Tistrella mobilis: one gene and its partner. The protein of the gene in region 1 interacts with the protein of each later gene in a pairwise test. Links are inferred from orthologs where the notes say so. Each region holds a gene or a part of one and is shown in the gene's direction. Other genes may lie near its edges.

Region 1 (7,676 bases):
ACAAAAGTGACACCCTATCCCATGAGTACTGTCTTGAGCCGGATCCGCGTCCTGTCCACCCTGCCTCTCATGGCGTTGTTGGGCGGTTGTAATCTCGTCCTGATCAATCCGTCTGGTGACATTGCGTCGCAGCAGAGGGACCTCATCCTTCTGTCGACCGTGCTGATGTTGCTGGTGATCGTGCCGGTCATGCTTCTGACCGTGTTGTTCGCCTGGCGATACCGGCAGTCCAATAAGAACGCCCGCTACGAGCCGGAGTGGAGCCATTCCACGAAGATCGAGCTGGCGGTCTGGGGCGCGCCGCTGGTGATCATCCTGTGCCTGGGCACGGTGACCTGGATCAGCACGCACGCGCTGGACCCCTACAAGCCGCTCGATCGTATCGGCCCCGACCGGCCGGTTGCCGCCGATGTGAAGCCGCTGGAGGTCGAGGTGGTCGCACTCGACTGGAAGTGGCTGTTCATCTATCCGGAATACGGGATCGCGAGCGTCAACGAGATGGCGGCGCCGGTCGACCGGCCGATCACCTTCCGGATCACGGCCTCGTCGGTGATGAACTCGTTCTTCGTGCCGGCGCTGGCGGGCCAGATCTATGCCATGCCGGGCATGCAGACCAAGCTGCACGCGGTGATCAACAAGCCCGGCACCTTCGACGGCCTGTCGGCCAATTACAGCGGTGCCGGCTTCTCGGGCATGCGCTTCAAGTTCCACGGCCTGTCGCAGGACGAATTCGCGGGCTGGGTCTCCACCGTCCGCGCCTCGGGCCAGACGCTCGACGGGCCGACCTATCTGACGCTGGAGCGGCCGAGCGAGAACGTGCCGGTCATGCACTTCGCCCATGCCGACCCCAAGCTCTATGACCGCATCCTCAACATGTGCGTCGAGCCGGGCAAGATGTGCATGGGTGAGATGATGGCGATCGACGACCGCGGCGGTCTCGGCATCGCCGGCATCGACAACGTCATCCCGGTGGCCTCGCTCGAATACGACAAGACCGGTCGCCGCGGTGCGGTGTTCGGACCCGAGCCGGTCTATGTCGCCGCCCTCTGCACACCCGAAGACCCGATCGGCCTGCGCGCCGGCGGCGCTGCCGCCCAGATGCCGGTCATCAATGCCAACAACGACCAGGACGTGAGTCCGGCCCCGAAGGCGGTGTCGATGCTGACCCCGGCCCCCGAGACCGGCGTGCCCGGCCCCGCCAATTCCTGACCTGAGACTCCGGTAATCATGTCTGAACAAACCGCAGGGACGTCGTTCCTCCTCGGCCGGCTGAGCCTGGACTCACTGCCGCTCCACGAGCCGATCGTGGTTGGAACGTTCATCGCGGTCGCCCTCGGCGGCCTCGCCCTCTTCGCCGTCCTCACCCGCTACCGGCTGTGGGGCTATCTCTGGAAGGAGTGGTTCACCACGGTGGACCACAAGCGCATCGGCATCATGTATATGGTGCTGGGCATCATCATGCTGCTGCGTGGCTTTGCCGACGCGATCATGATGCGCCTCCAGCAGGCCATCGCCTTCAACGGCAGCGAAGGCTACCTCAACGCCCATCATTACGATCAGGTCTTCACGGCCCACGGCGTGATCATGATCTTCTTCGTGGCGATGCCCATCGTCACGGGTCTCATGAACTACATCGTGCCGCTGCAGATCGGCGCCCGCGACGTGTCGTTCCCGTTCCTGAACAATTTCAGCTTCTGGATGACGGCCGGCGGCGCGGTCCTGATCATGATGTCGCTGTTCGTGGGTGAATTCGCCCAGACCGGCTGGCTGGCCTATCCGCCGCTGTCGAACATCGCCTACAGCCCGAATGTCGGCGTCGACTATTACATCTGGGCCCTGCAGATCGCGGGTGTCGGCACATTGCTGTCGGGCGTGAACCTGATCTGCACCATCGTGAAGATGCGCGCGCCCGGCATGACCATGATGAAGATGCCGGTCTTCACCTGGACCGCGCTCTGCACCAACGTCCTGATCGTCGCCGCCTTCCCGATCCTGACCGCCGTTCTGGCTCTGCTGTCGCTCGACCGCTACGTGGGGACCAACTTCTTCACGAACGACTTCGGCGGCAACCCGATGATGTATGTCAACCTCATCTGGATCTGGGGCCACCCGGAGGTCTACATCCTGATCCTGCCGATGTTCGGCGTGTTCTCGGAAGTCACCGCCACCTTCTGCGGCAAGCGCCTGTTCGGCTACAAGTCGATGGTCTATGCGACCGTCGCCATCACCGTCCTCTCCTACATCGTCTGGCTGCATCACTTCTTCACGATGGGCTCGGGCGCCAGTGTGAATGCCTTCTTCGGCATCACCACCATGATCATCTCGATCCCGACGGGCGCGAAGATGTTCAACTGGCTGTTCACCATGTATCACGGCCGCATCCGCTTCGAGCTGCCGATGATGTGGACGGTCGCCTTCATGCTGACCTTCGTGATCGGCGGCATGACCGGCGTGCTGCTCGCGGTGCCGCCGGCGGACTTCTCGCTGCACAACAGCCTGTTCCTGATCGCCCACTTCCATAACGTCATCATCGGCGGCGTGCTGTTCGGCGCCTTCGCCGCGATCGCCTACTGGTTCCCGAAGACCTTCGGCTTCAAGCTCGACGTCTTCTGGGGCAAGGTTTCGTTCTGGCTGTGGGTGGTTGGCTTCTACTTCGCCTTCATGCCGCTCTACGTGCTGGGCCTGATGGGCGTCACCCGCCGCATGCGCGTCTTCGACGACCCGTCGCTGCAGATCTGGTTCGTGATCGCCGCCCTGGGTGCGGTGATGATCGCGGGCGGCATCGCCGCCTTCCTGATCCAGATCGCGGTCAGCGTCCGCAACCGCAACAAGCTGCGCGACACGACCGGCGATCCCTGGGATGCGCGCACGCTGGAATGGGCGACCTCGTCGCCGCCGCCGGACTACAACTTCGCCTTCACCCCGGTCGTCTATGATCGCGACGCCTGGTGGGACATGAAGAAGAACGGCTATCAGCGTCCGCAGATGGGCTTCCGGTCGATCCACATGCCCAAGAACACCGGCGCCGGCATCATCCTGGCGGGGATCAGCGTCGTCCTTGGTGCGGCCCTCATCTGGTACATCTGGTGGCTGGCGGCGGTGTCCTTCGTGGCGCTGATCGGCTCGGCGATCTATCACACCTTCAACTACAACCGCGACTTCCACATCCCGGTCGAGACCGTGGAGAAGACGGAAGCCGAGCGGACCCGCCAGCTCGCGGTTCAGGGGTGACGACATGACTGCAACCGTTCACGGCGCCCCCTCCGCTTCGGGTCGCCTGGCCTCGGGCCGGGCCGCGTCAGCCCGCCCGTTCTACCTGGAAGAAGAGCACGCGCACGCCGAAGGCAGCAGCACGTATCTCGGCTTCTGGATCTATCTGATGAGCGACTGCCTGATCTTCGCGGCGCTCTTCGCGGTCTATGCCGTGCTCGGTGGCAATTATGCCGCCGGGCCGGCGCCGGCCGATCTCTTCGACCTGGAGCTGGTGGCGCTCAACACCACCATGCTGCTGCTCTCGTCCATCACCTACGGCTTCGCCATGATCTCGATGGAGAAGCGCAAGGTGGCCGAGACCCAGATGTGGCTGGGGATCACGGGCCTGTTCGGCCTCGCCTTCCTCGCCATCGAACTCTACGAGTTCGCGCATCTGATCCATATCGGGGCCACGCCGCAGCGCAGCGCCTTCCTGTCGGCCTTCTTCACCCTGGTCGGCACCCATGGCCTGCACGTCACCTTCGGCATCATCTGGCTGGTGACGCTGATGGTCCAGGTCTCGAAGCGCGGCCTGGTTCCGGCCAATCGCCGCCGCCTGATGTGCCTCAGCATGTTCTGGCACTTCCTGGACGTCGTGTGGATCGGCGTCTTCACCTTCGTCTATCTGATGGGGATGCTGCGATGAGCGCGGAGCTGAACAGCCTGCACGGCGCCAACGTCCACGGGCATGGTGCCCAGGCCCACGGCGCCCACGGGCACGCGCACGAAGACGACCACGGCGCGGGCCACGCCTCCTTCGGCGGCTATATGAAGGGGTTCATCCTCTCCGTCATCCTGACGGCGATCCCCTTCTGGCTGGTGATGGGCGGCGTGATCGAGGACGCCCAGACCACGGCGATCGTGATCATGGCCTTCGCGGCCGTGCAGATCGTGGTCCACATGGTCTACTTCCTGCATATGAACCTCAGCTCCGAGGGCGGCTGGAACATGCTGTCCCTTACCTTCACCGTCATCATCGTGGCGATCACCCTCGCCGGGTCCATGTGGGTCATGTACCATCTGAACACCAACATGATGCCGGTTCACGACATGAGACAGCTGCCGTGACCATGCCGAAAGGCGACATCACGCCGGAAGGAGGCCTGCCCGAAAAGGGGGCCCCTCCCGGCGGGCGGCGCGGCCGCAGGACGGGGACGCTCATTCTGGTGGGCGTCCTCTTTCTCATTGGCATTGCCGGCGGTCTGGCGCTGGGCATCTGGCAGGTGGAACGCCGGGCCTGGAAGCATGATCTGATCGCGCGCATCGATGCCCGCATCCATCAGGATCCGGTCGCGGCCCCGGGTCGCGATACCTGGCCCCGGATCGACCGCGACGGCGATGAATATCGCCGCGTGGCGCTTGCCGGCCGCTTCCTGAACGACCGCGAAACCCTGGTCCGCGCCACCACCGATCTCGGCGCCGGCTATTGGGTGGTGACGCCCTTCGCCGACGATCGCGGCTTCACCGTGCTGGTCAATCGCGGCTTCGTGCCGCCGGAACGGAAAGACCCGGCCAGCCGTGCCGCCGGCCAGATCGGAACCGATACCACGGTCACGGGTCTGTTGCGGATCACCGAACCCGGCGGCGGCTTCCTGCGCGAGAACGACCCGGCGGCGGAGGCCTGGTATTCCCGCGACGTGGCGGCGATCGCCCGGGCCCGCGGGCTGGCGGAGGCAGCACCCTATTTCGTCGATGCCGCGGAAACCGCCCCCGGCGGCTATCCCGTGGGCGGGTTGACGAAAGTCAGCTTTCCCGACAGCCATCTGGTCTACGCGCTCACCTGGTTCACGCTCGCCCTGATGTCGGCGGCGGGGGCGGCCTATGTTCTCCGCTCGGAAATCCGGCGGCGGCGCGGCTGATCTCTGATGCAGCGGCGGCGCGGCGAGGGCGGTCCCGCGGGGCCGCCCTGTTTCATCCCGCATTCCTGCTCGCATCCTGCGCCGAAACATCCGATGATCTGCTGAACCGATGTCAGCGGAGCCTGTCGTTCATGTCCAGCCTCGGCGCCGTCGCCCGGCGCAGTCTCGTCGATGCCGCGATCGAGCGGTTGCGTGCCCAGATCGGCCAGGATGGTTGGGGTGCGGGGGACAGGATCCCGCCGGAGCCGGAACTGGCCCAGGCGCTGGGCGTCGGCCGCGGCACGGTGCGCGAGGCCGTGCGGGCGCTTGCCTATCTGGGCCTGCTGGAGGTTCGCCAGGGCGACGGCACCTATATCCGCGCCGTCGACGAGCCGGCCGATGCGCTTCGCCGCGTCGCCAATGCCGGGCTGCGCGATCATCTGGAGCTGCGTGCGGCGCTGGAGGTAGAGGCGGCACGGCTGGCGGCCTTGCGGGTCACGCCCGACAGCCTGGCCCGCATCGACCGCGCCCTGGCCGGCCGCGGTCTGGTCGAGCCGGCCCCCACCGATCCGGCTGCCTTCGAGGCCTATCTGGAACAGGACATCGCCTTCCACCTCTCGGTGGCCGAGGCCGCGGGCAATGCCGCGCTCGCCGAACTCTACGGCTGGTTCACCAACCAGCTGCGCCGCTATCTGCGCATCTCGCTCGCCGATCGGAGCCTGCCGGAGCCGAGCCTTGCGGCCCATGTCGCGGTGCGTGACGCCATTGCCGCGCGCGATCCCGATCGGGCCGCGCATGCCGCACGCGACCTGCTGGCGCCGTTGATGGCGGTGGTCGAAGGCCGGTTGTCCGACCTGTCTTCGCCCCCGAAAGCCTCCCGTACAAAGCCCCTCCGCACACTGAAAGCCCCCGGTCTGTGACCATGTCCACCTCGTCCCCGCAATCCCCGGCCGCGGCCCGCCGCGGCGCCGTGCTTCTGCTGATCGTTGCCATCGTGCTGGTGGCGCTGAACCTGCGCCCGGCGCTGACCAGCATCGGGCCGCTGCTCGGCACGGTGTCGAACGCTCTGGGCCTCGACAGCGCCACCGCCAGCCTGGTGACCACCCTGCCGGTGATGTGTCTGGGCCTGTTCGGCCCGGCCGCCCCCATGCTCGCCCGCCGCATCGGCGTGCCGGCCGCTGCGGTGGTGGCGCTGGTGATGATCGCCATGGGCGTGGTGCTGCGCGGCTTTCTTGGTCCCGTGGGCCTGTTCGCCGGCTCGCTGCTCGGTGGTGCCGGCATCGGCATTGCCGGTGTTCTGCTTCCAGGGGTTGTAAAACAAGCCTTTCCAGACAAAGCCGGGTTGTTGACCGGCATCTACACCATGGCGCTGTGCGGCGGGGCGGCGATTGCCGCCGGTGTCACCGCGCCGATCGCCGAGGCCAGCGGCAGCTGGGCGGTGGCGCTGGGCGTCTGGGCGATCCCGGCCTTGCTCGCCGCCGCGGTCTGGTGGCCGGCGGCGCGGCATCTGGACACCCGGGCGGGGCATCGGCCCCAGACCGGCACGCGGCTGCTGACCTCGCCGCTCGCCTGGTCGATCACGCTGTTCATGGGGCTGCAAAGCTCGCTCGCCTATTCGGTGTTCGGCTGGCTGCCCAGCATCCTGCAGGATCGCGGCATCAGCGTGGTGATGTCGGGTCTGGTGGTCTCGGTGTCGCTGCTGGTGCAGACGGTCTCGGCGCTGTTCGTGCCGGTGCTGGCGGCCCGGCGGCGCAATCAGCAGCTCTGGGTTCTGGGCATCATGCTCTGCACCATTGCCGGCATGCTGGGCATGATGTGGGGGCCGATTGCTGCCATGTGGCCCTGGGCGGTGGTTCTGGGCATCGGCCAGGGCGGTTGTTTCGCGCTGGCGCTGGTGATGATCGTGCTGCGGTCGGGTGATGCGATGACGGCGGCGCGGCTCTCAGGGATGGCGCAGTCTGTGGGCTATACCCTGGCGGCGCTCGGGCCGCTCGCCATCGGCCTGATCCACGAAATCACCGGCGGCTGGTCGCTGGTCGCCTGGCTGCTCACCGGCATCGGCCTGGTGGCCCTGGTCAACGGCCTGATCGCCGCCCGCGACCGCACGTTGTGAACCTTCAGAAAAGATTACCCGACGATGGATGTCGGATAATGCAGGTCGCCCGGTTCCGGTGATAGAGTGGGCACCCGACACGAGCCGCATGCCGACAACCGGCCGTGGATCAGAAGGGGGTGCCCATGACCGCCAGCGACCAGACCAGCGCCGCGCCGGCCAATGCCTATCTCGACCTGGGCCGCCTCGGCCGCAGCAGCGAGCTGATCTACGGCATCGGGCTGATCATCATCTTCCTGGTGGTGCCGCTGGGCGCCGCCCAGGTGATCGGCCCGATCCAGGCCTGGGCGATCAGCACTTACGGCCCCCCCGACGCCATGGTCAACCTGTTCGCGACCACGGCCAATATCGTGGGCTTCCTGATCTGGATGGCGATGTTCCCGATCTGGATCCTGGGCGTGTTTCTGGTGGTCCGGCTGCTCAACCGGCGGCCGTTCATGACCCTGATCTCGCCCACGCGCACCTATAATCTG
Region 2 (10,585 bases), 530 kb from region 1 along the record:
CGCGCTCACCGGTACGGATGCGGATGGCATCCTCGACCGGCGTCACGAAGATCTTGCCATCGCCGATCCGGCCGGTATGGGCGGCCTGCTGAATGGCTTCGATCGCGCGCTCGACCTGGGCGTCGCCGACCACGATCTCGATCTTCACCTTGGGCAGGAAGTCGACGACGTATTCGGCACCACGATACAGCTCGGTGTGACCCTTCTGGCGCCCGAAACCCTTGGCTTCGGTCACGGTCATGCCCTGAAGGCCGATCTCGTGCAGCGCCTCCTTCACCTCGTCGAGCTTGAAGGGCTTGATGATGGCTTCGATCTTCTTCATCTCGGCGGCTACTCTCGTCAGTCGCGCGCATGAACCGGAAGATCCGGGCCCCTCAATCCGACTGCCGGTCACGGCGGCCAGGACCTGCGGGGCCTGGAGGCGGGGGGTGCCGGTCATGCGCTGGACGCGCCCGAGCCGTACACCGGCAGGTGGCGCGCACCACCCACGCCGACCAACGTTTGCACGTGCCGTGCCAATCTGCGCAAGTCACTGGTACATCACGGACCAGCCCGCCCGGAGGCGCCGCGACGGTGCGAGGGTCCACGGGCTTTGGCTAAAACACGGGCAGGTGCTGCCCAAAACGAAGGCAGATGGGCCAGCATCTGTGCGGCTGCCTTGTCGGATGGCTCCGCTTCTGCGATCCTCGGGCCCTCGTCTTCACTCAACCCAACCCGAGATTGAGAAATCCGGGGCGGCGCATCAGCAGGAACGGGCCGTGCAGTTCGCCAATCAGATCCTCTCCGGCTATGGCACCACCATCTTTACCGTGATGAGCGCGCTTGCGCAGGAGCACGGGGCCGTCAATCTCGGCCAGGGCTTCCCCGACTGGGAGGGGCCCGAGGAGGTGCGGCGTGTCGCCGCCGACGCCCTCATGGCCGGCGGCAACCAGTATCCGCCGATGGCGGGGATCCCCGAACTGCGCCGCGCGGTGGCCGAGCATGACCGCCGATTCTATGGCATCGAGGTCGATCCGATGCGCGAGGTCATCGTGACCTCGGGCGCGACCGAAGCGCTGGCGGCGGCCCTGCTGGGCCTGCTCAATCCCGGCGATGAGGTCGTGCTGATCGAACCGCTTTACGACAGCTATCTGCCGATCGTGCAGCTGGCGGGTGCCGTTCCGAAACTGGTGCGGGTCGAGCCGCCGCATTGGGAGCTGCCGCGCGAGGCGCTGGCGGCCGCCTTCGGGCCGAAGACCCGCATGCTGCTGATGAACTCGCCGATGAACCCCACCGGCAAGGTGTTCAGCGACGACGATCTCACCTTCCTGGCCGATCTGGTCAAGGCGCACAACGCCGTGGTGGTCTGCGACGAGGTGCATGAGCATCTGGTCTTCGACGGCCGCGCCCACCGGCCGATGATCACCCTTCCGGGCATGCGCGAGCGGACCGTCCGGGTCGGCTCCGCCGGCAAGACTTTCTCGCTGACCGGCTGGAAGGTCGGCTATCTGGTGGCGGATGCGCCGATCGCCGCGGCACTTGGCCGGGCCCATCAGTTTCTGACCTTCACCACCGCCCCCAATCTTCAGCGGGCGGTTGCCCATGGCTTGACCATGGACCGCAGCTATTTCGACGGCCTGGCGGCGGACCTCGCAGCCAAGCGGGATCTGTTGTCTGCCGGGCTGCGCCGGGTGGGCTTCGACGTGCTGGCTGCCGAGGGGACGTATTTCATCGGCGCCGACATCCGGCCGCTGGTCGGCGACATGGACGACGTGGAGTTCAGCCGCCGTCTGACGGTGGAGGCGGGGGTGACCTGCCTGCCGTTCAGCGCCTTCTATCAGGCGGGCGATATCCGCAACTTCGTCCGCTTCTGCTTCTGCAAGCGGGAAAGCGTTCTGGAAGAAGCGGTTGCCCGGCTGGAACGTTTCTTTGCCGCCGGCGGCTTCCAGTAGGCCCGCAGCGCCTGAGCGGAAAAACTCGCCGGGCCGCTTCACAAACCGCTTGACCCGCCACGGGCCGGCGTATTAGAGAAACGGCACTCCGGTGGCGGGTGTAGCTCAGTTGGTTAGAGCGCCAGATTGTGGCTCTGGAGGCCGTGGGTTCAAATCCCATCACTCGCCCCACTCCCCCTCCTGTCGCATGTGACAGTATGAGGGTCAGAGACCCGGATAGAGATTTAAGCCGGTTCTAGCGATCGGCGAAAGGCGCGGATGCCATCTGGTTCCGCGCCTTTCGTATTTTCGGCACCGGGTTCAGAGTGGCAGGTCGATCAGCAGGGCGTCGTGGTCCGAAAGCCCGCCATGCGGCAGGATCCGCACCGACGGCTGCGGCAGGTCTCCGGCAATCAGCACCCGGTCGAGACGCAGCCGGAGTGGTCCCAGGCGAAAGCTGCCGCCGGCAGGTGTGGTGTCCTGCCAGCCCCGCAGGCGCAGCGCCTCTGGCCAGTTGAAATCGCCGGCGATCAGGGCGGGGCGATGGCCCGCCACCACCCCAAGTTCCCGCCGATGGGCGAGAGGGCCGTGGGACAGCTGCAGATTGGCGGCAACGGGTCCCCGGGGGGTAAGGCGAAAGAGCTGCGCGATGCGCGGCCAGGGCCAGCCGCCGAGCATCAGCGGCTGAACGGGGCCGACCGGATCATGCCGCCGCCAGATGAGATGGCCCTCGGCGCTGCCGCGGAGCGGGAAGGCCGCGGTGAAAGCCGATGCACCTCCCAGCAGCCGGCCGAGTGCCGGTCCGTCCCCCGGGCGGGTTTCCTGCGCCATCAGCAGATCCACCTCCAGATCCCGCAGCTGCCCGGCGATGCCGGCAAGGCGGCGGTCATCGGGGCGCTTCAGGTTCCAGCACAGGAGGCGCATCCGGTGCCGGTCAGCCCGCGGGCGGTGCGCTGCGCTTCTCGGCCAGCGCCACGAATCCGCGGGCAAGATCGGCAAGGGCATGTTCCGACCGCTCGCGGTGCTCGTTGAGGGTTGCTTCAAGCCGGGCGAGCCGCGCCTCGATCTCGGCGATGCGGCCGTCATCCACCGCCGCCGCCGTTGTGGCTGCCGGAGCCGGGGTGGCGGGATCGTCCCAGCGATTGCTCTCTGCGGCATGGACGGCCTGGGCTTCGGCGAAGGCGCGGATCGCTTCGGCAAGCCAGATGCCGAGCGTCTGCCCGGACGCCTGGGCGGCACGTTTGGCGATGTCGCGGGCATCTCGGTCGACGCCTTTCACGCTCCAGGGCGGTGTGGTCGCCATCGTCTCCAGGGCCTCCGGGGTGATTGGGGTCCGTGTCGTGCAGGGTGACATCCCGAACTTTAGGTGTGGGGCAGGATTCTTGTCAAAGCCGGCCCGCACGCCGAAGATGCGGAGCGTGTCGCGCGGGCCTCGCCCCTGCGGCCGACCTCCATCGCTGGAAGGACCTGCGAGCCATGAGCCACGAGCTGCTGACCTGTGCCGAGATGGGTCGCGCCGACCAGGCCACGATTGCCGGCGGAACCGCCGGTATCGTTCTGATGGAAGCCGCCGGCGCGGCCGTGGCACAAGAGGTGATGGCGGCCATGGGGCCGCAACCGAGGCGCGTTATGGTTCTGGCGGGCCCGGGCAACAACGGCGGCGACGGCTGGGTGGCCGCCCGGCATCTGGCGGCGGCCGGTTGGCCGGTCGAACTGGCCTCAATGGTGGATCGGGAGGCGCTTCGCGGCGATGCCCGTCTGGCCGCTGATCAGTGGATGGGCAGCGTGCTGCCGATTTCACAGGCAGCCGCTCGTTTTGCAGCCATGCCCGACGAGACGGTGCCGCCGGTGGTGATCGACGCCCTGTTCGGTGCCGGCCTGTCACGACCGATCGAGGGAGAGCTGGCCGATCTTCTGGCCTCGCTCGCCGCCTCGACTGCAAGGGTGGTCGCGGTGGACGTGCCGAGCGGCGTATCGGGAGACGACGGCGCGGTGATGGGCATGGCAGCCCCGGCCGTGTTGACCGTGTCGTTTTTCAGGCCCAAGCCCGGCCATTGGCTGATGCCGGGCCGTGCCCTGCGCGGCCGGCTGGTGATCGCCGATATCGGCATCCCCGACAGCGTGCTGCGCGAGATTGCGCCTGCCACTATGCTCAACCGTCCGTCGCTCTGGCGCCGTGCCCTGGGGGCACCCATGGCCTCGGACCATAAATACCGGCGCGGTCATCTGGTGGTGGCTGGCGGTCCGCCCGAGACGGCGGGGGCGGCGCGGCTTGCGGCCCGGGCGGGCCTTCGGGCAGGGGCGGGGCTGGTGACCATCGCCTGCCTGTCGGACGCGCTCTCGATCTATGCCGGTGCCGATCCGGCAGTGATGACCCGGGTGGCGCCGACGCCCGAGGCCTTCGAGCAACTGCTCCACGACCGCAAGGTGGCGGCCGCCGTGCTCGGGCCGGGGCAGGGGGTGGATGCGCTGACCCGTGACTGGGTGCGTCGCGCGCTGGCCCGGCTGCCCGCTGCGGTGCTGGATGCCGATGCGCTGACGGCCTTCGCTGCTACACCCGACCTGCTGTTTGATCAGATCCGCGAGGTGACCGGTCATGGTGCGCGGGTGGTGCTGACGCCGCATGACGGCGAATTTGCCCGGATCTTTCCCGACCTGTCCGATATGGGGCGGCTCGATCGTGCCCGGATCGCCGCCGACCACACCGGGGCGGTGGTGGTACTGAAGGGGGCAGATAGTGTGATCGCGGCACCCGGCGGGGCCGGAGCCCGCATCGCCATTAACGGTAACGCCCCGGCGCGGCTGGCGACCGCCGGGGCCGGGGATGTTCTGGCCGGCATCGCCGGCGGCCTGCTGGCCCAGGGGTTGCCGGCCTTCGAGGCGGCGGCGGCGGCGGTCTGGCTGCATGGGGCCGCCGCCCGCCGGCTGCCGCGCGGGCTGATCGCCGAAGACCTGCCCGATGCCCTGCCTGCGGTGCTGGATGCGGTGGCGCCGGGCACCGACCCGACCCTCGATCCGCTGGGCTTCGGGCTCGACGGCTGAGATGCCACGAAAGCTTCACCACTCCTGGGCATGTCAAGACTTGAACGCGAAGGTCCGCATCCCCTGATCCTCTGAAGGGCCGCAAGAGCCGAAGGAGGACCGCCGTGACCGATACCGTGACGCCCGCGCAGACCACGCTTCCCGTTCCGGCCGGAGTTGCCGTCACGCCGCCGCCCCCGACCGATACCGGGGCGGAAGGTCCGGGCTTTTTCGACCGGACCCTGGACCGGCTGAACCGGCTGTGGCGCGAGGTGTCGCAGCAGGCGCGGGCCCGCATTGGTGCGCCGATCCGACCCGAACTGCCGGCGGAGGATCTGGACCGGATCCGCGGGCTGATCCGCCAGTCGCTGGATGCCGTGGGCGGGGAAGTCTCGGCCCGGGCGCGCACGGCGGAACTGGGGCAGGTCTATCTGGGCCTGGCGCCGAAAGGCAAGGCCGCTTTCCTGACCCTGCTCGCCGCCGAGTTCGACGTGCCGCCGGCTGATCTGGATGCGGCCATGGCGGCGGTGCGTGACGCCGGTACCGATCAGGCGGCGCGGGTGGGGGCGCTGGAACGGCTGCGGGCGACCCTGGTGAGCCCGCGGGCGCGATTGCTGCGCCAGTTCAGCAGCCTGCCGCAGGGCGTGAAGTTTCTCGTTGATCTGCGCGCCGATCTGCTGCCGCTGACCCGGACCGATCCGGCCGCGCGCGGCATGGAGCACGAGCTGCGCGAGGTGCTCTCGGGGCTGTTCGACATCGGTCTGCTGGATCTGACCCGGATCACCTGGGATGCGCCCGCCGCCCTGCTCGAAAAGCTGATCGAATACGAGGCGGTGCACGAGATCCGTTCATGGTCGGATCTGCGCAACCGGTTGGAAAGCGACCGGCGCTGCTATGCCTTCTTCCATCCCAAGATGCCCCGCGAGCCGCTGATCTTCGTGGAAGTGGCCCTGGTCAAGGGGCTGGCGGGCGATGTTCACACCCTGCTGGACGAGACAGCGCCAACCGCGGATCCGGAAACCGCCGACACGGCGATCTTCTATTCGATTTCCAATGCCCAGAAGGGCCTGGCAGGCTTCAGCTTCGGTAATTTCCTGATCAAGCGGGTGGTCGAGGATCTGTCCCACGACCTGCCCAACCTGAAGACCTTTGCGACCCTGTCGCCGATCCCCGGCTTCAGGGCCTGGCTGGACGAGTGCCTGGCGGCCGGTGGGGAGGGGCTGCTGTCAGAGGCCGAGCGGTCGAAGCTGAAGGCCGCCTTGCCCAGGGACACCGACGGCCATCCGCTTGCGCTCGCGCTCGATCGCGACTGGCCGGCCGAGCCGCAGCTCGCCGAGGCGCTGAAGGCACCGCTGATGCGGCTGGCCGCCCGGTATCTGACCCAGGAGAAGACCCGCGGCCGGGCCCGGGACGGCGTGGCGCATTTCCACCTGTCCAATGGTGCGCGGGTGGAGCGGATCAACTGGCGCGCCGATCTCAGCGCCAAGGGGGTTCGTCAGTCAGCCGGCATGATGGTCAACTATCTCTACAAGCGCGGCGAGATTGAGGATAATCATGAGGCCTATACCGGGGGCGCGCATGAGGTCCGGGCCGGCTCTGCCGTACGGGGGCTGTTGCGCTGAATCTGAGATCTGTTGCAACAAGCTGGTGGTCGCCAGATCCGGGATACTTCCTTCATATTCTGAATGGCGAATGATCGCCGTCGATATGAGGAAAAGAACATGCCGGTTACTTATACAGCCCACTACCCGGGTGCTGTGGCGCGCGACCTCTCGGAGAAGCTCTCCGATTTTGTGACACCGATGGATTTCGGGGCGGTCGGCGATGGTGTCGCCGACGATACCGTTGCGGTTCAGGCGGCGCTCGACAGTGGTCGTCATGTGATGCTTGTGTCCAACCGGGACGGTCAGTCCGGTTTTGTGAAGCATCTGATCACGGCGCCGCTCAACGTGACGACTGATGGTCAGCGGATCTTCGGGTCCACCGGCGCCGGCTATATGGGGAAGGCGTCGATCAATTTCCCGACGCTCGGCGCAAACCAGGCAGTCATCAACGTCAAGTCGTCGGGTGTCGTCCTCGACAGCCTTATCGTGAAGGGGCGCGACAGCGACGGTTTTCCGGCCGGCTCGTCGATCATCTTCGCAAATGAAGATGCGGCCGTGGGGCCTGATACGGCCAACAACGGCGATGTGGATCTGACCATCAGTCAGTGCTCGCTCGGCGAGGCCGAGACACTGGTGCGGGTGACGGGTCGTACCATCCGGCTGACCAACTGCAACCTGGTGCGTGCCCGTGATGTCCTGCAGATCGACTGGCCGGCGGACTTCGAGGATGGTCCCAACGACGACAACACGGCATTGAGCGGCATGAGGGGCTATACCGTCCGCGACAATCGGATCCATGGCTGCACGGGCGGCTACATCGTGACCAACATTGGCGCAAACAAGGCCAACATGCGTGGTCTGATGGTGATCGGCAATTTCATCGACACCAATATCCGCCTCTTCCGGGGCGTTGCGAAAGATGCGCTCTTCTCGGACAACGTCGTGATCCACAGCACGGTGGCAGCACATCTTGTTCATCTCGAGGCCGGCTCCGACAGCGTGCGGATCGCCAGCAATATCTTCTACGGGATGGAGCCGAACCGCCTGGAGGCGACGCCAGAACACCCGATCGTCACGCGTGAGATCCATTCCGGCGTCCTCATCGCGGCGGCACGCAACGTCTCGGTGGATGGCAACCATTTCAAGCGTGTCAACAACGCGGTGGTCGACATCGGACCGGGCAGCGCCAACATCCTGGTGCGCAACAACGTCATGAAGGATGTGTGCCTCGCCAATATCGCCACGCCGGCGGCCGATCGGGCTCCTGTGCGCGTGAACGGCCAGTCGGCAGATGTCGATGGTCTGGTGGTCGACGGCAACATCGTCGACCAGTCCAACCCGACCGGTGGCTCGCTGATCGGGATCGTCAATCCCGGTTCGACGACCATCAAGAATCTGTCGGTCGGCGCGAACGTCGTGCCGACGGATATGTACATCTCCGACTTCAGCTCGACTGCCGTGACCAATGCGCCCGAGATGCTGGATACGGCGCAGAAGGTGATCCCGTATGAAGGGGACGGCAATGCGACGCAGGCCTTCACGCTGAAGTTCACGCCCAGCTATGTGACGGTGACGCAGGTGAGCGGTGCCGCTCAGGGCCAGAGCGTCTCCGTGGGCACCGCCAGCGCGGCGGCCTCCGGGCTTGTGGAAATCACCGGCCGCGTTGTGACGGTCAAGGGCGCGTGGAATACGTCGTCGACTGCCTATACCCTCTTCGCCGTCGCCTGACAGCACGGGTCGTCAGAGAGTTACAGGCTGTTCCGGGCCCGTCCGTCAGTTCGCTGGTGGACGGGCCTTTCGACATTCTGGCGGCGCCGCAGCCGATCTGCTATATCCACCGCCGGTTCGCGGGCGTGGCGGAATTGGCAGACGCGCGAGATTTAGGTTCTCGTGCCGAAAGGTGTGTGGGTTCGAGTCCCACCGCCCGCACCATCGTTTCCCAGACTTCATTCTTCGGGCGCGCCGCGGGCATCCGGATATGACCAGCCTGCCGACCATCTTTCATGTCCAGTATCTGCGTATCTTGGCAGCCATGATGGTCGTGCTGCTCCATGCCAGTCACAGCTATGCCGTGCACCTGCAGGGGCGTGGTTTGTCCGTCTTTTCGGACGGGCAGAAGGGCGTCGACCTGTTCTTCGTGATCAGCGGCTTCATCATGACCTGCATGACGGCGCGGGAAGGCGCGCGGCCGGGTGACTTCTTCCTGCGGCGGCTGACGCGGGTCGCCCCGCCTTACTGGATCGTGACCGCGGCAGTGCTGGCGCTCGCGATCCTGGCACCGTCGATCTTCCACACGATGGGACTGGACGCGGCCCATGTGGCGGCATCCTTCGCATTCCTGCCCTGGACGCATCCTGAGACGGGCACGGCCTTGCCGCTGTTCCAGCTCGGCTGGTCGCTGAACCTCGAGCTTGAATTCTATCTACTGTTCGCTCTGGTGCTGGCCGTGCTACCCGCCCGCCGCGTCGCGGCGATGGTCACCATCGTGGCCGGGTTGGTGGCGGCGGGTCTGATCTTTCGTCCCGGCGTGGCGGCATTTCGGGTCTGGACCTCGCCGATCCTGTTCGACTTCGTGCTGGGGATGGCGGTCGCGGTCGCCTTCCTCGGCCGGATGCGGCTGTCGCGTCCGGCGGGTCTGATCCTGCTGACGGCCGGATCGGTTGCTCTTTTCATGACACCGGCCCCGCAGACGACCTATGACCTCTGGCGGTGGTTGACCGCCGGGGTTCCCGCAGCGGTCATCCTGCTGGCGGCGGTGATTCTGGAGAAGGGCGGGCATGTCCGGCGGATCGGATGGCTCCGCCTTCTGGGGGGACGCCTCCTATGCCCTTTATCTCTGTCATTATTTTGCGATCGGTGCAGTGCGGGCGATCTGGCCTCTGGCACTTGCCGATGGCCGCGCCGGCGGCATCGCATTCCTGGCTGTCGCCGCAACTATGGCGCTTGCCGGATCCTGTATGTTTCATTTTTTTGTCGAAAAGCCGGCGGTTCGTCTGGTGCGCCGTTCCTTCGACCTGGCGCCCCGCATGCAGATCAAAAAGCAGTCCCTTCGTCCAGAATCGTAATGCGCCGCAATGCGGCAACGTCTCCGGCGGCACCGGCTGCGGCCTGCTCGCCTAACCTTCCTGCGGGCATCCGGCCGGCTGGGTGCCGGACCGGGGCGAAGGATGGGCGGCTATGACGTACGCTTGCCGTTCAGGCTGCCCTGGATACCGGCCGCAACGTGTTGATCACCGGTCGTCATCGCATCACCCAGCCGCTGCTGGTCAAGACCATCGGTCAGAAGATCCAGGGAAGCACCGGGCCGGGTTATATGGCCGTGGCGGGCCTGTATTTCGCGGATCTCGCAAGCGGTACGGCCGGCCTGAATGTTCTCACTTCGGGTGTCGTCATCGATGGCCTGGTGATGCAGGGTAATCCGCAGGACAAGCTGGAGTGGGACACGACACTGGAAACCACGGGTTCCATGATCGTCTTCGCCAACCAGGCGGCTGCCTACACCCCGCTTGGGCAGAACAGGGCGGATGTCGACCTCACCATCACCAATTGCTCGCTCGGTAATGCGAAGACGCTGGTGAAGGTGGTCGGGCGTGGGCTTCGGCTGTCGGGCTGCAACCTCGTGCTGGCCGTGCATGTTCTGGAGATCGAGTGGCCCTCGGATTTCGTTCAGGGGGCAGCCTATTCAGGGGCGTGGCGAACGAATCGCTCTTCTCGGACAATGTGATGATTCACGGCAAGTCGGCCGGCTATGTCTTCACGATCGAAGGTGGCGATTGCATCAGAATTGCCGACAATACCTTCCACGGCATGGAAGACACCGGGAATATCGAGCCCAATGTCGAGAGGCACCGTGAACTTGTCTCGGGGATCTACGTTTCCAACGCGTCGAACGTCGCTATCGTGGGGAACAACTTCAAGCGCGTGCTGCGCGATGTCGTTCTCATCGCCTCGGGCGTGCCGAATGTCAGCATCTGCGACAACGTGATGAAGAATGTCGGGATGGACAACGACGATACGACGATCAGTCCGCCGACCACGCGCTACGGGGTG

What was found.
Region 2: the proteins of cyoB (region 1) and P7L68_RS17810 interact in binary tests that used the Escherichia coli proteins (3 or more experiments, as listed by UniProt). The link is inferred for Tistrella mobilis from one-to-one orthologs.

Annotation. Positions count from the first base shown.
Region 1 is NZ_CP121017.1:3,178,623-3,186,298, reverse strand. Bases 758-3,729 are described here. They hold cyoB (cytochrome o ubiquinol oxidase subunit I), read left to right. Parts: upstream 758-1,227; coding sequence 1,228-3,231; downstream 3,232-3,729. Other genes in these bases: cyoC (cytochrome o ubiquinol oxidase subunit III), read left to right, coding at 3,236-3,729; cyoA (ubiquinol oxidase subunit II), read left to right, coding at 758-1,209. Outside these bases: more of cyoA, read left to right, coding at 22-757; more of cyoC, read left to right, coding at 3,730-3,898; cyoD (cytochrome o ubiquinol oxidase subunit IV), read left to right, coding at 3,895-4,320; P7L68_RS20020 (SURF1 family protein), read left to right, coding at 4,323-5,111; P7L68_RS20015 (FadR/GntR family transcriptional regulator), read left to right, coding at 5,243-6,010; P7L68_RS20010 (CynX/NimT family MFS transporter), read left to right, coding at 6,013-7,203; P7L68_RS20005 (lysostaphin resistance A-like protein), read left to right, coding at 7,329-7,676. UniProt on the Escherichia coli protein: Cytochrome bo(3) ubiquinol oxidase is the terminal enzyme in the aerobic respiratory chain of E.coli that predominates when cells are grown at high aeration.
Region 2 is NZ_CP121017.1:2,644,918-2,655,502, reverse strand. Bases 1-2,844 are described here. They hold P7L68_RS17810 (aminotransferase), read left to right. Parts: upstream 1-758; coding sequence 759-1,931; downstream 1,932-2,844. Other genes in these bases: P7L68_RS17800 (endonuclease/exonuclease/phosphatase family protein), read right to left, coding at 2,232-2,834; P7L68_RS17815 (P-II family nitrogen regulator), read right to left, coding at 1-322. Outside these bases: P7L68_RS17795 (hypothetical protein), read right to left, coding at 2,845-3,213; P7L68_RS17790 (NAD(P)H-hydrate dehydratase), read left to right, coding at 3,387-4,952; P7L68_RS17785 (malonyl-CoA decarboxylase), read left to right, coding at 5,057-6,553; P7L68_RS17780 (hypothetical protein), read left to right, coding at 6,653-8,263; P7L68_RS17770 (acyltransferase family protein), read left to right, coding at 8,514-9,716; P7L68_RS17765 (hypothetical protein), read left to right, coding at 9,759-10,259; P7L68_RS17760 (hypothetical protein), read left to right, coding at 10,259-10,585. UniProt on the Escherichia coli protein: Shows aminotransferase activity with methionine and histidine as substrates, and to a lesser extent also with phenylalanine.